3 regions of the Streptomyces sp. NPDC005374 genome follow, and region 1 is predicted to be linked to each of the others. Evidence: riboswitches for the same ligand, from Rfam matches in the RefSeq annotation. Region 1 holds a riboswitch; each other region holds the start of a gene.

Region 1 (5,104 bases):
CAGGAACACGCCCACGGCGGTGCCCGAGACACCACCCGAACGTCAGGTCCTGCGTCGCGCCGTCCTCACCAATCTCCTCAATCCGAAGACCGTGCTGTTCTTCGCCGCGTTCCTGCCGCGGTTCACCAGCCCTGAGCAAGGCCCCCTCTGGGTCCAGCTGCTCACCCTCGGGCTGATCTTCCTGGTGATGGGATTCATCTGGGACAGCACCATCGGCCTCTTCGCCGGCCGAGTGGGACAGGGACTGGTCCGGGGGCGCCGAACGGCCGTGACGGTGAACATGGTCGCCGGGGTCACCTTCGCCGTCCTCGCGGCGTTCCTCCTGGAGGACGCGCTGACCGCCGCCCTCACATGACGGTGACCCCGCTCCGGGCTGGCAGCCCCCGCGGCCCTGCGACCGGCCCGTGCGCGGCACAGTCACCTACGCCCTTCGCAAGGGACCGGCCAGGCAGGCGATCATGCCGTGACCGCAGGTCACAGGCCGACGGATCGCAGCGGCCGGCCCTTCGCCCGTCCCCGGCCGAACGCGTCGCTCAGAGCTGTCCGCCGCGCTCCAGGGGGATCCTCTCGCCCGCCTCGATCGCGACGGGGAGTCGGTTCTCCGCCGGCGGCAGCGGGCAGGTCGCCAGATCGGTGTAGGCGCACGGCAGGTTCCCGGCGCGGTTGAAGTCGAGGCTCACCCGGCCCTGGGCATCGGGGGCCGCGATCCGCAGGGACAGGTTCGCCGCGTACGTCGTCACGCCCGACGTCCGGTCGGTGAACAGCACCATCAGGCTGCCGGGGGCCACACCGTTGAAGGCGGTGAGCCGGTGAACGGTGCCGTCGAGATCGAACTCGACCTGGCCGGGCGAGTCGTAGACGTGCTCCAGTCCTTCCACCGCCGCGCCGACCGTCACCGGGCGCGGTTGCCCGAAGGGCAGAAAGCGGCCCTCGCGCACCCAGCGCGGGTCCGGATCGTACGCGGGAGTGCTGGTGAACGCCGTTCGCAGCGTGTTGCCGGGGTGGCGCGGGCGCAGGATGTCCTGACCGCCGCGCTTGGCGACCTCGATCAGGGCGTCGCCCGCACCGACGTACAGGCTGTCCCGCTCGGCGATCACTCCGAAGTCGTGACGACCGTGCAACGTCTCGCCGTCGAGGGTGAGTTCCTCGCCCTGATCCAGTTCGACCACCACTCCCCGCGGGGTGCTCGACCAGGCTCCGGGCGCGTCCTCGAAGCGGGCCGGTTCCGCGCTCAGCCAGTGCAGACTGGTGATCGCGAGGAATCCGTGCGGGCCGGCGAGCACCTCTTCCTTCTGCCGGTGCCACTGCTCCCAGTCCTCGGTGAAGCTCTGCCGTTCGACGTCCTGGACGCTCACGCGGACTCCTTCTCTCGGGCCTCTTCCTCCCGGTCAACCGCGACGGCCTCGCCGTTCATCCCGGCCCGCACCGGACTCCGGCGCCCGGTGCGGGAAACATGCCCTCAGAGCAGGTCGAGGGCGTCGAACCCGTAGCTGGGGCTGAGGTAGCCTCCGCCGCCCGCCGAGCCGCTGGCGGCGTCGATGCGCAGGGTGTTGGTGCCGGTCACCAACTGGGCGGCGGGGATGACGTATTCGTACGTGTGGTTGTTGCCGCGGTAGCTGCCGACGGTCAGGGTCCGGGTGGAGGGCTCGGCCGCGGCGGCCGGGATGGCGGAGGTCCAGGTGTCGTTGACGGTGATCTGGGGACGGCCGTTGGCCTTGGCCGTGGTGATACCGATCCGGAGGGTCCGGTCGGCGCCGGCCTGGGCGGCGGCGAGGGTGAAGGACACCTGCAGACCCTGGTTGATCTCCTTGAACTGGTAGGCGGGCCAGGCCGAGGCCGTCGAGCTGCCGATGACGTAGGGGTCGGCGGTCCAGGCGGCGGCGCGGGAGTCGGAGGGGTGGGCGTGGGTGACGAGGGAGGCGTTCTTGAAGCCGGCCGGGGTGCCGTTCCAGTCGCCGATGCGCCAGATGGCGGTGTCGGCGGAGGGGTCGCCTGTGATCGTGATGGTGTGCAGGGTCGTGGCCGCGCCCGCGGTGACCGTGACGTCCTCGGTGTGCACGGCGAGTTCGTCCTTGTAGACGGTGAGAGTGTAGGTGCCGGGCAGGATGCCCTTGACCGTGTACTTGCCGGTGCTCGCGTCCACCTTCGTCCAGTACTGGGCGGCGGAGTTGGAGACGCCGACGACGTAGGGGTGCGAGGTGTCGCGCCCCGCGAGCCCGTTGCCGACGATCCGGCCGCGGCCGCTCGCGCCGGTCCAGCCGGTGAGGCCGAGGGCGTCCACCCAGCTGGTGTTGTCGCGCCCGGACACGGCAGTGGTGGGTGCGGAGCCGTCGGTGAAGGCGAGGACGTACGGGCCGTGCAGCCCGAAGCGCTCGGCCTCCGTCTGCCCCTCGGCGTAGTAGAGGTGTTCGTAGAGCCCGGCGCCTGACTCGTTTCCGTGGCGCAGGAGTTGACGGATGAAGGGCCCGCCGGAGTCCTTCTCCTTGTTGGAGCGTACGACCCAGATCGAGGCGGCGGAGGCACTGAAGCCGAAGTAGTCGTAGTCGATGGTCCGCAGGTCGGAGAAGTGCTTGGCCCTGGTGGTGCCGTCGGCCTTGGCGAAGATGTCGGCGGACTCGATGACGGTGTCGGAGTTGGACCAGGTGTCCGGGTAGGTGGTGGGGAAGACGCCGGGCTTGAGGCGCGCGATGTAGCGGCTGGCGGTGACCGACGTGTCGGCCTTGTAGGTGAACAGGTAGATGTTGTTCTCGCCGCTGCGCGCCGCGTAGTAGTGGATCAGGGTGCCGTGGACGACCTTGACGAGGACGACCCCCGTGGCGGGGGTGGAGATCGACACCGTCGAGGTGCCGAGGCCGCTCTCGACGTGGGAGTTCTTGCCGTCGTACCCCTGGTACTCGGTTCCGTTGTAGACGAAGGACGACAGGTCGCCGTTGCTGTGGTCGATCTTGAAGACCAGTCCGGCTCCGGTGTCGACGACGTAGTGGGTGCCGTCGTCGGTGTAGCCGAAGCTCGCGGCCGAGGACCGGACGGGGGTGGCGAGGGCCAGGACGAGTCCGGCCGCTCCGGCGAGAACGGTGCGGCGGGACAGCGGGCTGTCGTACGGCATGCGAAAAACTCCTGTGACGGGAGGGAGGGTTGGGGAGGGACGACACCAGACTGACCGCCCGCGTGACCCCCGGGAAAGATCGACAGCCGATGGCCATGGAGTTGTAACGGCACGCCACATTCGGTCTCAGCATGCGGAATTCGACGACGAATTCGACAGTTCGCGCACGCCTGCTCGCACTCCCGTACCGATCAGGCCCCGGACCCGCCATTGACGTACGGCGAGAGCGCTCCGTACGATCACGAACGGCATTGAGTGTCAGCGTCAAGCCCTGGCTTGCTGACCGGCAACCCTCCCACGCGGTGGGGTGCTCCAGGTGAAAGCCCGGCGGGGATCGCCGATGACCCCCGCAAGCGCGTGGCCCCGTGACCGGGGCCTGAGATGTGGAGGACCGGTATGCGGCACGGTGGTGACCCCGATACCTCCTTCGTCCTCGCCACGGTGTTCTCCCGGCTCGCGCGCCGACGCCACATCGATCTGAAGCGCTCGACCAGCTGCCTCTGTCAGGCCTGACGGTCCTTCCCGCCGCCGGCCGAGTCCGGCACGCGCCGGTCGTCACCGCACCCCTGCGCGGCTGACCCTCGCTTCCCCTGATCCCTGTCTGCACAGCGCTCCCCCGCCACCGGCGTCGCTCCGGCCGGGGCCGCACACCCATGTACGGCCGTGCCTCGTACGGCACCCCATGCCTGGTGACACGAGTTGGAGAACCCTCCGTGACCGCACTTCCGGCTTCCACATCCCCCCGATGGGCGGCGCTGGCCGCCCTTCTCACCACCAGCGTGCTGCTGACCGCCTGCGGGTCGGGGACCGACGGCTCCGGCACCGGCAGCACCACGCCGAAGTCCGGCGGCACCCTGACCTTCGCGGTGGGTTCCGACGCCGGCTGCGTGGACCCGCAGCAGGTCGCCAGCAACGAGACCATCTACTCGGTGCGCCAGATCGTGGACTCCCTGACCGACCAGGACCCCAAGACCGGCAAGATCGTGCCGTGGCTCGCGAAGAGCTGGGAGATCGGCTCCGACGCCAGGACGTTCACCTTCCATCTGCGATCGGGTGTCACCTTCAGCGACGGTTCGAAGCTGACCGCGCAGGTGGTCAAGGACAACTTCGACGCGGTGCCGAAGCTCGGCGCCCTCGGAACCCTGGCCGAGGGCTATCTGAGCGGCGTCAAGAGCACCGTCGTGGTCGACCCGCTCACCGTGAGAGTGACTTTCGCCGAGCCCAACGCCCAGTTCCTGCAGGCCACTTCGACACACTCGCTGGGCATCGAGTCGTCGGCGAGTGTGCGCAGGACCCCGCAGCAGAAGTGCAGCGACGGAGTGATCGGATCCGGGCCGTTCGTGCTGAAGCAGTACGTGCAGAACCAGTCGGTCACCTTGGCCAGGCGCGCCGGGTACGACTGGGGCTCCTCCCTGTGGTCCAAGAAGGGGGAGGCATACCTGGACAAGCTGGTGTTCAAGGTCGTGCCCGAAGCGGGGGTGCGCGCCGGCAGCCTCCAGTCCGGCCAGGTGGACGCCGTCTCCAGCGTCGGCAAGGCCAACGAAGCAGCGCTCAAGGGCGGCCAGGTCACCCTCCTGCGCCGGGCCAACCCCGGTGTGGTGTTCGGCCTCGGCCTCAACAACTCGCGGCCGGTCCTCGAAGACGCGAAGGTCCGGCAGGCGATCCTGTTCGCCATCGACCGGCAGCAGATCGCCGACGCGGTCTTCCCGACCGGCACCCAGGCGGCGAGCAGCGTCCTCGCCCACACCACACCCGACTACACCGACCTCGCCTCGGACCTGTCCTTCGACGCGGCGAAGGCGAAGTCCCTCCTGGACGCGGCGGGTTGGAAGGCCGGCAGCGGCGGCATCCGCGTGAAGGACGGCAAGAAGCTCGCTCTCACCATCGACTGGATTCCCAACGCGGGAACGAACCAGCCCGCGTTGGAGCTGATCCAGCAGCAACTCAAGGCCGTCGGCGTCGCCGTGACCCTCAAGCAGCTCCAGGTCACCCAGCTTG
Region 2 (5,104 bases), on a different contig from region 1:
ACGTGCCCGCCCCGCCGACGGTCTGCGCGGCCCGCACCTCGTGCCGGAACCGGGCGCGGAAGGTGCGGTCCTCGGCGTGCTCGGCCCGTACGACCTTCACGGCCAGCCGCAGCCCGCCCCGCGCCTCGGCGAGATACACCTCGCCCATGCCGCCGGACCCGAGTCTGCCCAGGACCTCGTAGGGCCCGATGGTCCGCGGGTCCGTCTCGCGCAGCTCCTGCACCCCAGGCTCCCCCTGCATTCCGTACGGCTGCCGAGGGGGAGCGTATACGCGCGCCGGACGTCAGTACGTCAGACGGCCGGGACGCAGCGGCCGTCCTCGGTGCGGTACGTCCACTTCGCACCGTCCGCGACCAGTTCCTTCACGGCCTGCACGAACCGCTCCACGTGCTCGTCGGGCGTGCCCGCGCCGAAGCTCACCCGGATCGCGTTGAGGGACTTCTCGCCGGGCGCCGCCTCGGGGGCCCCGCACTCACCCTGGGCCTGCGGGTCGCTGCCGAGGAGGGTGCGCAGGAGGGGGTGGGCGCAGAAGAGGCCGTCGCGGACGCCGATGCCGTACTCGGCGGACAGGGCGGCGGCGAAGTGGGAGCTGTTCCAGCCCTCGACGACGAAGGAGATCACGCCGACGCGGGGGGCGTCGTCGCCGAAGAGGGACAGCACGCGGACCTCGGGGACCTCTTCCAGTCCTTCACGAACCTTGGAGATCAGGTACTGCTCGCGGGCCACCAGGCTGTCGAAGCCGGCCTCGGTGAGCGCCTTGCAGGCCGACGCGATGGAGTAGGCGCCGATGACGTTCGGGGACCCGGCCTCGTGGCGGGCGGCGCTCTCGTGCCACTCCACGTCCACTCCCCCGTCCTCGCGCCGGGTGACCTTGCGGCTGGCGCCGCCGCCCGCGAGGTAGGGGTCGGCGGCCTTCAACCAGTCGGCGCGGCCGGCGAGGACTCCGGAGCCGAAGGGGGCGTAGAGCTTGTGGCCGGAGAAGGCGATCCAGTCGACGTCGAGGTCACGGACGCTCACGGGGTGGTGCGGGGCGAGCTGGGCGGCGTCGAGGACGATCCGGGCGCCGTGCGCGTGGGCGGCGGCGGCCAGTTCGCGGACCGGCCACAGCTCGCCGGTGACGTTGGAGGCGCCGGTGACGCAGACCAGGGCCGGGCCTTGGGGGTCACGGGCGGCGAGGGCCTTCTGCAGGGTCTCGACGGCCTGTCGCGGGGTGCGCGGGGCGTCGAGGTAGCTGACGCGGGCGTCCTGCCAGGGCAGCAGGCTCGCGTGGTGCTCGGTCTCGAAGACGAAGACCTGGCAGTCAGCGGGCAGGGCGGCGGCGAGGAGGTTGAGCGAGTCGGTGGTCGACCGGGTGAAGACCAGCTGGTCGTCGTCGCGGCAGTCGAGGAACTCGGCGACGGTCTTACGGGCGTTCTCGAAGAGGTCGGTCGACAGCTGGGAGAGGTAGCCGGCACCGCGGTGGACGCTGCCGTAGTAGGGCGCGTAGGCCGCCACGTCGTCCCAGACGCGCTGGAGGGCCGGGGCGCTGGCCGCGTAGTCGAGCGCCGCGTAGGTGACCACGCCGCCCGTGACGAGCGGGACGGTGACATCCCGACCCAGAACGGGCAGCTGGGCACAAATGGTCTGGACGGAGGCAGCGGTGGAGACGGACATGGGGAACTCCCGTGACAAGAGAAAGGTGAGATGGGTGCGCGGAAGCGGGGCTCGCGGCCCTATCGCATTCGATTGCTCACGGAAGACTCCCTCGAACGACCAGGACCCCTGGTGTCGAGAGGGGCCCGCGCTTGCCGTAGACCTCACTGCCTACGGCCTGGTCTTCACCCGGGGCACCCCGCCACGGACGGAGGGTTGCCGGACAGTCGGCCGGGGCCTCATGACTGTCACTCATGACCTGGTACAGAAACGTACGGGAACTGATCGCGGTCCCGCAACCCGTGTCCGGACTACGGGACCGCGACGCCCTGCTACGCGTTGCTCGCGGCCACCCAACGCTCCAGCGTCCGCTTGGCCGCACCCGAGTCGATCGACTCCGCGGCCCTGTCCATCCCGGCCCGCAACTGCTCGGCCAGCGTCCCGGTACCGGGATCCAGAGCCACCAGCGCGGCCGCCGAGTTCAGGAGTACGGCGTCCCGCACGGGCCCCGTCTCGCCGTCCAGCAGCCGCAGCGCCACGTCGGCGTTGTAGGAGGGGTCCGCGCCCCGCAGCGCCTCCACCGGGACCAGTTCGAGGCCGACGTCCCGCGGGTCGAAGCTCTCCTCGGTGACCTTGCCGTCGCGCACGATCCACACCCGGGACGTGGACGTGGTGGTCAGCTCGTCGAAGCCGTCGTCGCCGCGGAAGACGAGGGAGGAGTTGCCACGCTCGGCCAGGACACCGGCGATGAGCGGTGCCAGACGGGGGTCGGCGACTCCCACGGCCTGAGCCTTCACCCTGGCCGGGTTGGTCAGCGGACCCAGCGCGTTGAAGGTGGTCCGGATCCCCAACTGCCCGCGTGCGGCGGCCACATGACGCAACGCCGGATGGAACTTGATCGCGAAGCAGAAAGTGATCCCGGCCTCTTCCGCCACCTCGGCCACCCGCTTCGGCGTCAGCTCCAGATTGACGCCGAGCTTCTCCAGGACGTCCGAGGCGCCGGACGCCGAGGAGGCGGCCCGGTTGCCGTGCTTGACGACCTTCGCGCCGGTGCCGGCGATGACGATCGACGACATCGTGGAGATGTTCACCGTCTTCGCGCCGTCGCCGCCGGTGCCGACGATGTCGACCGTCCGGCCCGGCACCTCGATGACGTTCGCGTGCTCGTACATCGTCCGGACCAGCCCGGTGATCTCCTCGACGGTCTCGCCCTTGGCGCGCAGCGCCACGGCGAACCCGGCGATCTGCGCGTCCGTCGCCTCGCCACGCATGATCAGGTCCATCGCCCAGGCGGTGTCGTCGGCGGACAGATCACGGCCGTCCAGCAGGCCGTTGAGGAGGGCGGGCCAGGAACGGCCCGCCGCGGTGTCGCCTCCAGCGGGGGTCACAGCGCTCATGGGGCCGCTCCAGATGTCGTGGGGAAGTCTGCCCCCACCCTATCCAGCCCGGTGCACGGCGAAGGGCCCCGTCCGGTGTTCGGACGGGGCCCTTCTGCCTCGTGTGGCGAGGGCAGCGATCAGTGGTGGCCGTGGCCGCTCGTGATCTCCTTGTACTCCTCGACGGTCGGCTTGGCGATCTGGGCTTCCTCGCCGTAGTACGCCTCGCTCAGCTTGGCGCGCAGCTTCTCGGAACCCTTCACCTTGCGCTCGACGCCGTTCTCGTCGACCGTGGCGCCGATCGCGGCCGGCTCGTACTGCTCGTGCGCCGTGAGCGTGTGCAGCTGCTCCTGGCTGAGCGGCTCGTGGACCTCGACGAACTCACCGTGCGGCAGGCGCTTGATGATGCCGGACTCGCGGCCGTGCAGCACCTTGTCCTTGTCGCGGCGCTGGAGGCCGAGGCAGATCCGCTTGGTGGCGATGAACGCGAGGACCGGGGCGACGAAGAACGCGACCCGGACGAACCAGGTGATGGCGTTGATCGACAGGTGGAAGTGGGTGGCCCAGAGGTCGTTTCCACCACCGATCAGCAGCACCAGGTACCAGGTGATCCACGCGACACCGAAGGCCGTACGCGTCGGGGCGTTGCGCGGGCGGTCCAGGATGTGGTGCTCGCGCTTGTCGCCGGTGACCCAGGACTCGATGAACGGGTAGACCGCGATCGCGACCAGGACCAGCGGGAAGATGACCAGCGGGATGAACACGCCCAGGACCAGCGTGTGACCCCAGAAGTTGATCTCCCAGCCCGGCATGACACGGATCAGGCCCTCGGAGAAGCCCATGTACCAGTCCGGCTGGGCGCCCGTGGACACCTGGTCGGGACGGTAGGGGCCCATCGCCCAGATCGGGTTGATGGAGGCGATCGCCGCGATGGCCGCGATGACACCGAAGACCAGGAAGAAGAAGCCTCCGGCCTTGGCCATGTAGACCGGCAGCAGCGGCATGCCGACCACGTTGTTGTTGGTCTTGCCGGGGCCCGCGAACTGCGTGTGCTTGTGGTAGAAGACCAGGATCAGGTGCGCCACCATCAGGCCGAGCATGATGCCCGGCAGCAGCAGGACGTGGATCGAGTAGAAGCGGGCCACGAAGTCGCCGCCCGGGAACTCGCCGCCGAACAGGAAGAACGACAGGTACGTGCCGACGATCGGCACGGACAGGACCGCGCCCTCCATGAAGCGGACACCGGTGCCGGAGAGCAGGTCGTCCGGGAGCGAGTAACCGGTGAAGCCGGTGAACATGCCGAGGACGAACAGCAGGAAGCCGAACAGCCAGTTGACCTCACGCGGCTTGCGGAACGCGCCCGTGAAGAACACCCGCATCATGTGCACGAACATGCCGGCGAGGAAGATCAGCGCCGCCCAGTGGTGGATCTGCCGGATCAGCAGACCACCGCGCACATCGAAGGAGATGTGCATGGTCGAGTTGAACGCCTCGGACATCAGCTGTCCCTGCAGCGGGACGTAGCTGCCGTGGTACTCCACCTCGTTCATCGACGGGTGGAAGAACAGCGTCAGGTACACACCCGTGAGGATGATGATGATGAAGCTGTACATGCAGATCTCGCCCAGCATGAACGACCAGTGGTCGGGGAAGATCTTGCGCATGTTGGACTTGGCGAGGGAGTAGATCCCGAGCCGTCCGTCGGCCCAGTCGGCGACGCGCTCGCCGGCCGGGGCCTTCTCGCGCGAGCGCGAGTCGGTGGAGGTCGTAGTGCTCATCCGCGCTCCCAGAATGCAGGGCCGACGGGCTCTTCGAAGTCGCCGAGCGCTTGAAGGTAGCCCTCCTCGTTCACGCCGATCCGCAGCTGCGGCAGGGCGTGACCGGCGGGGCCGAAGATCACCCGGGCGCCGTCGGAGAGGTCGAAGGTGGACTGGTGGCAGGGGCAGAGCACGTGGTGCGTCTGCTGCTCGTACAGGGAGATCGGGCAACCGACGTGGGTGCAGATCTTCGAGTACGCGACGATTCCCTCGTGCGACCACTCGAGCTCGCGCTTGTCCTTGATGTTGTCCGGCTGGATGCGGACGATCATCAGGGCG
Region 3 (5,104 bases), on a different contig from region 1:
TTGAACCACTTGACGGTGCCCTGAGCCATGCCTAACTCCCCTATTACTGGCCCTTGCACGGATCCGCACTTCGCGGATCCGGGTCAGACCTCACCCCCCACATGGTTGGGGGCGTGCGCCGGAACGCGTCGACCGCGGCTGAATGTATCTGTCCAACTGCCGTCTGCAACAGGTCAATCGGACGAGAATTCTGGACGGAAGGGGTCCGGAATGTAGCGAGAATTCGCCTGAATTCGGGGCAAGTCGGGCCCCATAAAGGACGCATAACGCACATAAGGCGCACACAGTTTGGCTACTTCTCATCGCCTGTGAAGCAAGAACTCATATGCGTGCGGCATGAAGAGAGCCGCAGCTTCCCCAACTGTACCGTGCTCAACCATAGAGAATTGCCCCCTCCGCTTCTTAGCGGAGGGGGCAATCGGATGAACACTCGGTAATTGACATTACCGACGGTAATGACCGGTCATACGGTCACCCTCCGGCAACCGCCGGAATGATGGAGACACCGGCCCCGTCGGGCGTCGCCGTCTCCAGCCCCTGCTCGAACCGCACGTCGTCGTCGTTCACGTACACGTTGACGAACCGCCGCAGCTTGCCCTGGTCGTCCAGAACGCGGGCCGCGATGCCGGTGTGGTTCTTCTCCAGGTCCGTGATGACCTCGGCGAGGGTCGCACCCTCGGCCTGCACCTCGGCCTGCCCGCCGGTGTAGGTACGCAGGATGGTGGGGATACGGACGGAAACGCTCATGCTCTAGACCTCCGGTCAGGTGGCGCACCCAGGGGCGCGGGGAACTACGCGACTACGCGACTACGCGAGACCAGCCTCGCGGAACGAATCCAGGTTGGGACGGATCGTGGCGGTGAGACCCGTACCCGCCACCGCGTCCAGCGTCTTCAGACCGTCACCGGTGTTCAGCACGACGGTCGTCAGCGAGGGATCCAGCACACCGCTCTCGATGAGCTTCTTCGTGACACCGACGGTCACGCCACCGGCGGTCTCCGCGAAGATCCCCTCGGTCCGCGCGAGCAGCTTGATCGCGTCCACGATCTGCTCGTCGTTCACGTCCTCCACCGCACCGCCGGTACGACGCGCGATGTCCAGCACGTACGGGCCGTCCGCCGGGTTCCCGATCGCCAGCGACTTGGCGATGGTGTTCGGCTTCTGCGGCCGTACGACGTCGTGCCCCGCCTTGTACGCCACGGACACCGGCGAGCACCCCTCGGCCTGCGCGCCGAAGATCTTGTACGGCCTGTCCTCGACGAGCCCGAGCTTGATCAGCTCCTGGAGCCCCTTGTCGATCTTCGTGAGCTGCGAGCCGGAAGCGATGGGAACGACAAGCTGGTCGGGCAGCCGCCAGCCGAGCTGCTCGCAGATCTCGTACGCCAGGGTCTTGGAGCCCTCCGCGTAGTACGGCCGCAGGTTGACGTTGACGAAGCCCCAGCCCTCACCGGCCGGGTCGCCGATCAGCTCGGAGCAGAAGCGGTTCACGTCGTCGTAGTTGCCCTCGATGCCGACGAGCTCGCCGCCGTAGATCGCGGCCATGACGACCTTGCCCTGCTCCAGGTCGTGCGGGATGAACACGCAGGAACGGAAGCCGGCCCGCGCCGCGGCGGCGCCGACCGCGCCGGCGAGGTTGCCGGTGGAGGAGCAGGAGAGCGTGGTGAAGCCGAAGGCGCGAGCGGCCTCGATGGCCTGCGCGACGACGCGGTCCTTGAAGGAGTGCGTCGGGTTGCCGGAGTCGTCCTTGATGTACAGGCCGCCGGTGACGCCGAGCTCGCGGGCGAGGTTGTCGGCCTTGACGAGGTGGGTCCAGCCGGGGTTGATGTTGGGCTTGTCCGCCACGTCCGCGGGGACGGGCAGCAGCGGGGCGTACCGCCAGATGTTCGCGGGGCCCGCCTCGATCTGCTTGCGGAGCTCCTCGGTTTCGTAGGCCGAGAAGTCGTACGCGATCTCGAGCGGGCCGAAACACTCCTCGCAGGCGAAGACCGGGCCGAGCGGCACGCGGTGACCGCACTCGCGGCAGCTGAGCGCCGCGGCGGGACCGAGGTCTACGGTGGTTTCGGTGGTGCTTGCAACAGTCTGCGCAGCCATGGAGGCGAGGCCCTTTCCTCATCTTCCTCACGACGCACTTCGCCGTGAGACGGATTTGGCACCTTCCCGAATCGGGAGCCTCGCGAAAACGATCGTCAGCGATCGCTACGAGAACCGACTGGAGGGTTGCCGGGGCTTCATCGGGCCGTATCCCTCTGCCCCTCTGGATGAGCGGTATGAAGTTGTGAACGGGGAGCCACCCTGGACATGCGATGGTCATCCGCGTTGTTCAAGACTGTAACCGACGGCCTGGACAGTTGAGAGAGACGTCCGAACCGCGAGATGGATCACACGTAGATCACACGCAGAGGAGCCGCGCACTGTGCTGAACGAAGTCGAGCGCTGGCTGGCCACCCGTTCCTGGTCCGTGACCGATCGCCCGCTCCACAGGATCATGGCGGCGAAACGGGGCACGGGCCGCACGGTCAGCGTTGTTCTGCCCGCGCTCAACGAGGAGGAGACGGTCGGTGACATCGTCTCCGTGATCCGTCACGACCTCATGCAGCAGGTCCCGCTGGTCGACGAGATCGTCGTGGTCGACTCGGGATCCACCGACCGCACCTCGGAAGTGGCGGCCGCCGCGGGCGCGAGGGTCGTCCACCGCGACGACATCCTCCCGCGCATCCCGGCCGTGCCCGGCAAGGGCGAGGTCCTGTGGCGCTCCCTCCTCGCCACCAGCGGGGACATCGTCTGCTTCATCGACGCCGACCTGAAGGAGTTCTCCTCGGACTTCGTCTCCGGCATCGTCGGCCCGCTGCTCACCGACCCCGAGGTCGACCTGGTCAAGGGCATGTACGACCGCCCCCTGGGCGGCGCCGCGGGCCAGGGCGGCCGGGTCACCGAGCTCATGGCGCGCCCGCTGCTGAACATGCACTGGCCGCAGCTGGCCGGTTTCGTGCAGCCGCTGGGCGGCGAGTACGCGGCCCGCCGCAGCCTCCTTGAGCAGCTCCCGTTCCCCGTCGGCTACGGCGTCGAGCTGGGCATGCTGGTCGACGCCCTGCACCTGGTGGGCCTGGACGCCCTCGCCCAGGTCGACGTGGGTGTGCGCAAGCACCGCCACCAGGACGGCCAGGCCCTGGGGAGGATGTCCGCCGCGATCTACCGCACCGCCCAGCTCCGGTTGGCCCGCGGCCACATGATCCGGCCCTCCCTCACCCAGTTCGAGCGGGGCCGGGACGGCTTCGAGCCGCGTACGTACTCCGTGGACACGGAGGAACGGCCGCCGATGGTGGAGATCGCGGAGTACGCGAAGCGGAAGGTCGCGTGACCGGAGCACGCGTTCCGTATACGGCTCCCCACTGAGCGCAACCGTACGTTTGAGCGGTTCCGGACCGGGCTAGGTTGAGGCGTATGGCTTCCACGCACGGCGCTGCTCACCAGGTGCTGGTCGCGTCCAATCGCGGCCCGGTCTCTTACGAAGTGGGCGAGGACGGCTCGCTGAACGCCAAACGGGGCGGCGGCGGGCTCGTCTCCGGTCTGTCGGCGATCGGACCGGACGCCGGCGCGCTGTGGGTGTGCTCGGCGCTGTCCGACGGCGACCGCGAGGCGGTACGGCAGGGGGTCGGCGAGGACGACGTCCGGATGCTCGCGATCCCGGCCGACGTGCACGCCGACGCGTACAACGGCATCGCGAACTCGGTGCTGTGGTTCGTCCACCACCTGCTCTACCAGACCCCGCTGGAGCCGGTCTTCGACGCGGAGTTCCGTCGGCAGTGGGCGTCGTACGAGACGTACAACCGCGCCTTCGCGGAGGCGCTCGCCGAGGAGGCGGCGCAGGGGGCCGCGGTCCTGGTGCAGGACTACCACCTGTGTCTGGTGCCGGGGATGCTGCGGGAGCTGCGCCCCGACCTGCGCATCGCCCACTTCTCGCACACGCCGTGGGCGCCGGTGGACTACTTCCGGATGCTGCCGGACGACATCGCGTCCCAGGTCCTGCGGGGCATGCTGGGCGCCGACCGGCTCGGTTTCCTCACCCGCCGCTGGGCGGACGCCTTCACGGCCTGCGCCACGGAGTTCACGGGCGGCCTCGGCGACACGGAGATCGGCGTGCACGGCCTGGGCGCGGACGCGGACTTCCTGCGCGAGCGGTCGCACCGGCGTGACGTGAACGAGCGGATGGCGGCGCTGCGCGAGGAGATCGGCGAGGGCCGCAGGACGATCGTGCGGGTGGACCGGACCGAGCTGTCGAAGAACATCGTGCGGGGCATGCTGGCGTACCGGCGGCTGCTGGAGTCGCGGCCCGAGTGGCGTGAGCGGGTCGTGCACGTGGCCTTCGCGTACCCCTCCCGCCAGGACCTCGCGGTGTACCGGGACTACACGGCGGAGGTGCAGCGGCTGGCGGACGAGATCAACGACGCTTTCGGCACGCCCGGCTGGACCCCGGTCGTACTGCACGTCAAGGACGACTTCGCGCGCTCCCTCGCCGCGTACCGGTTGGCGGACGTGGCGCTGGTCAACCCGATCCGGGACGGCATGAACCTGGTCGCGAAGGAGGTGCCGGTGGTCTCCGACGAGGGGTGCGCGCTGGTGCTGTCGCGGGAGGCGGGGGCGTACGAGGAACTGGGTGACGACGCGATCGTGGTCAACCCGTACGACGTGGAGCAGACGGCGACGGCTCTGCACGAGGCCCTGACGATGCCGTCGGGTGAGCGGGCCGAACGCGCGAAGAGGCTGGCCGCGGCGGCGACGGCACTGCCGCCGGCGCAGTGGTTCCTGGACCAGTTGAACGCACTGAACGGATGAGCATGAGCCTGCCGACGCCCAGCACCGCCGCCGGCCGGGACGGCCTCCGGGCCCTCCTCGCGGACCCCGGCAGGGCGGTGATCGGCCTGGACTTCGACGGAACGCTGGCGCCGATCGTCGCGGACCCGGAGCAGGCGCGGGCCCACCCGGAGGCGGTCGCGGCCCTGGCCGCCCTGGCCCCGAAGGTGGCGTCCGTCGCGGTGATCACCGGCCGCCCGGCCGAGGTCGCGGTCCGCTACGGCGGCTTCGCGGACGTTCCCGGACTGGAGCA

What was found. Region 1 has a riboswitch for S-adenosylmethionine ahead of ACFYRX_RS17955 (ABC transporter substrate-binding protein). Riboswitches for the same ligand answer to the same signal wherever they lie in the genome.
Region 2: it holds a riboswitch for S-adenosylmethionine, as region 1 does, so the genes downstream of both, ACFYRX_RS31760 (aminotransferase class V-fold PLP-dependent enzyme) here and ACFYRX_RS17955 (ABC transporter substrate-binding protein) in region 1, are expected to answer to the same signal.
Region 3: it holds a riboswitch for S-adenosylmethionine, as region 1 does, so the genes downstream of both, thrC (threonine synthase) here and ACFYRX_RS17955 (ABC transporter substrate-binding protein) in region 1, are expected to answer to the same signal.

The regions. Positions count from the first base shown of each region.
Region 1 is NZ_JBIAKA010000006.1:373,425-378,528, forward strand. Features, by position in the region: gene ACFYRX_RS17940 (LysE family translocator) at 1-355, shown strand, start outside; gene ACFYRX_RS17945 (DUF1684 domain-containing protein) at 534-1,355, opposite strand; gene ACFYRX_RS17950 (rhamnogalacturonan lyase B N-terminal domain-containing protein) at 1,460-3,106, opposite strand; SAM riboswitch class IV at 3,354-3,468, shown strand; gene ACFYRX_RS17955 (ABC transporter substrate-binding protein) at 3,820-5,104, shown strand, end outside.
Region 2 is NZ_JBIAKA010000014.1:56,304-61,407, forward strand. Features, by position in the region: gene ACFYRX_RS31755 (PQQ-binding-like beta-propeller repeat protein) at 1-223, opposite strand, end outside; gene ACFYRX_RS31760 (aminotransferase class V-fold PLP-dependent enzyme) at 292-1,653, opposite strand; SAM riboswitch class IV at 1,776-1,892, opposite strand; gene trpD (anthranilate phosphoribosyltransferase) at 1,965-3,029, opposite strand; gene ACFYRX_RS31770 (cytochrome bc complex cytochrome b subunit) at 3,149-4,786, opposite strand; gene ACFYRX_RS31775 (Rieske 2Fe-2S domain-containing protein) at 4,783-5,104, opposite strand, start outside.
Region 3 is NZ_JBIAKA010000022.1:488-5,591, forward strand. Features, by position in the region: gene ACFYRX_RS40030 (cold-shock protein) at 1-29, opposite strand, end outside; gene ACFYRX_RS40035 (MoaD/ThiS family protein) at 472-747, opposite strand; gene thrC (threonine synthase) at 808-2,091, opposite strand; SAM riboswitch class I at 2,107-2,265, opposite strand; gene ACFYRX_RS40045 (glucosyl-3-phosphoglycerate synthase) at 2,414-3,358, shown strand; gene ACFYRX_RS40050 (trehalose-6-phosphate synthase) at 3,442-4,833, shown strand; gene otsB (trehalose-phosphatase) at 4,830-5,104, shown strand, end outside.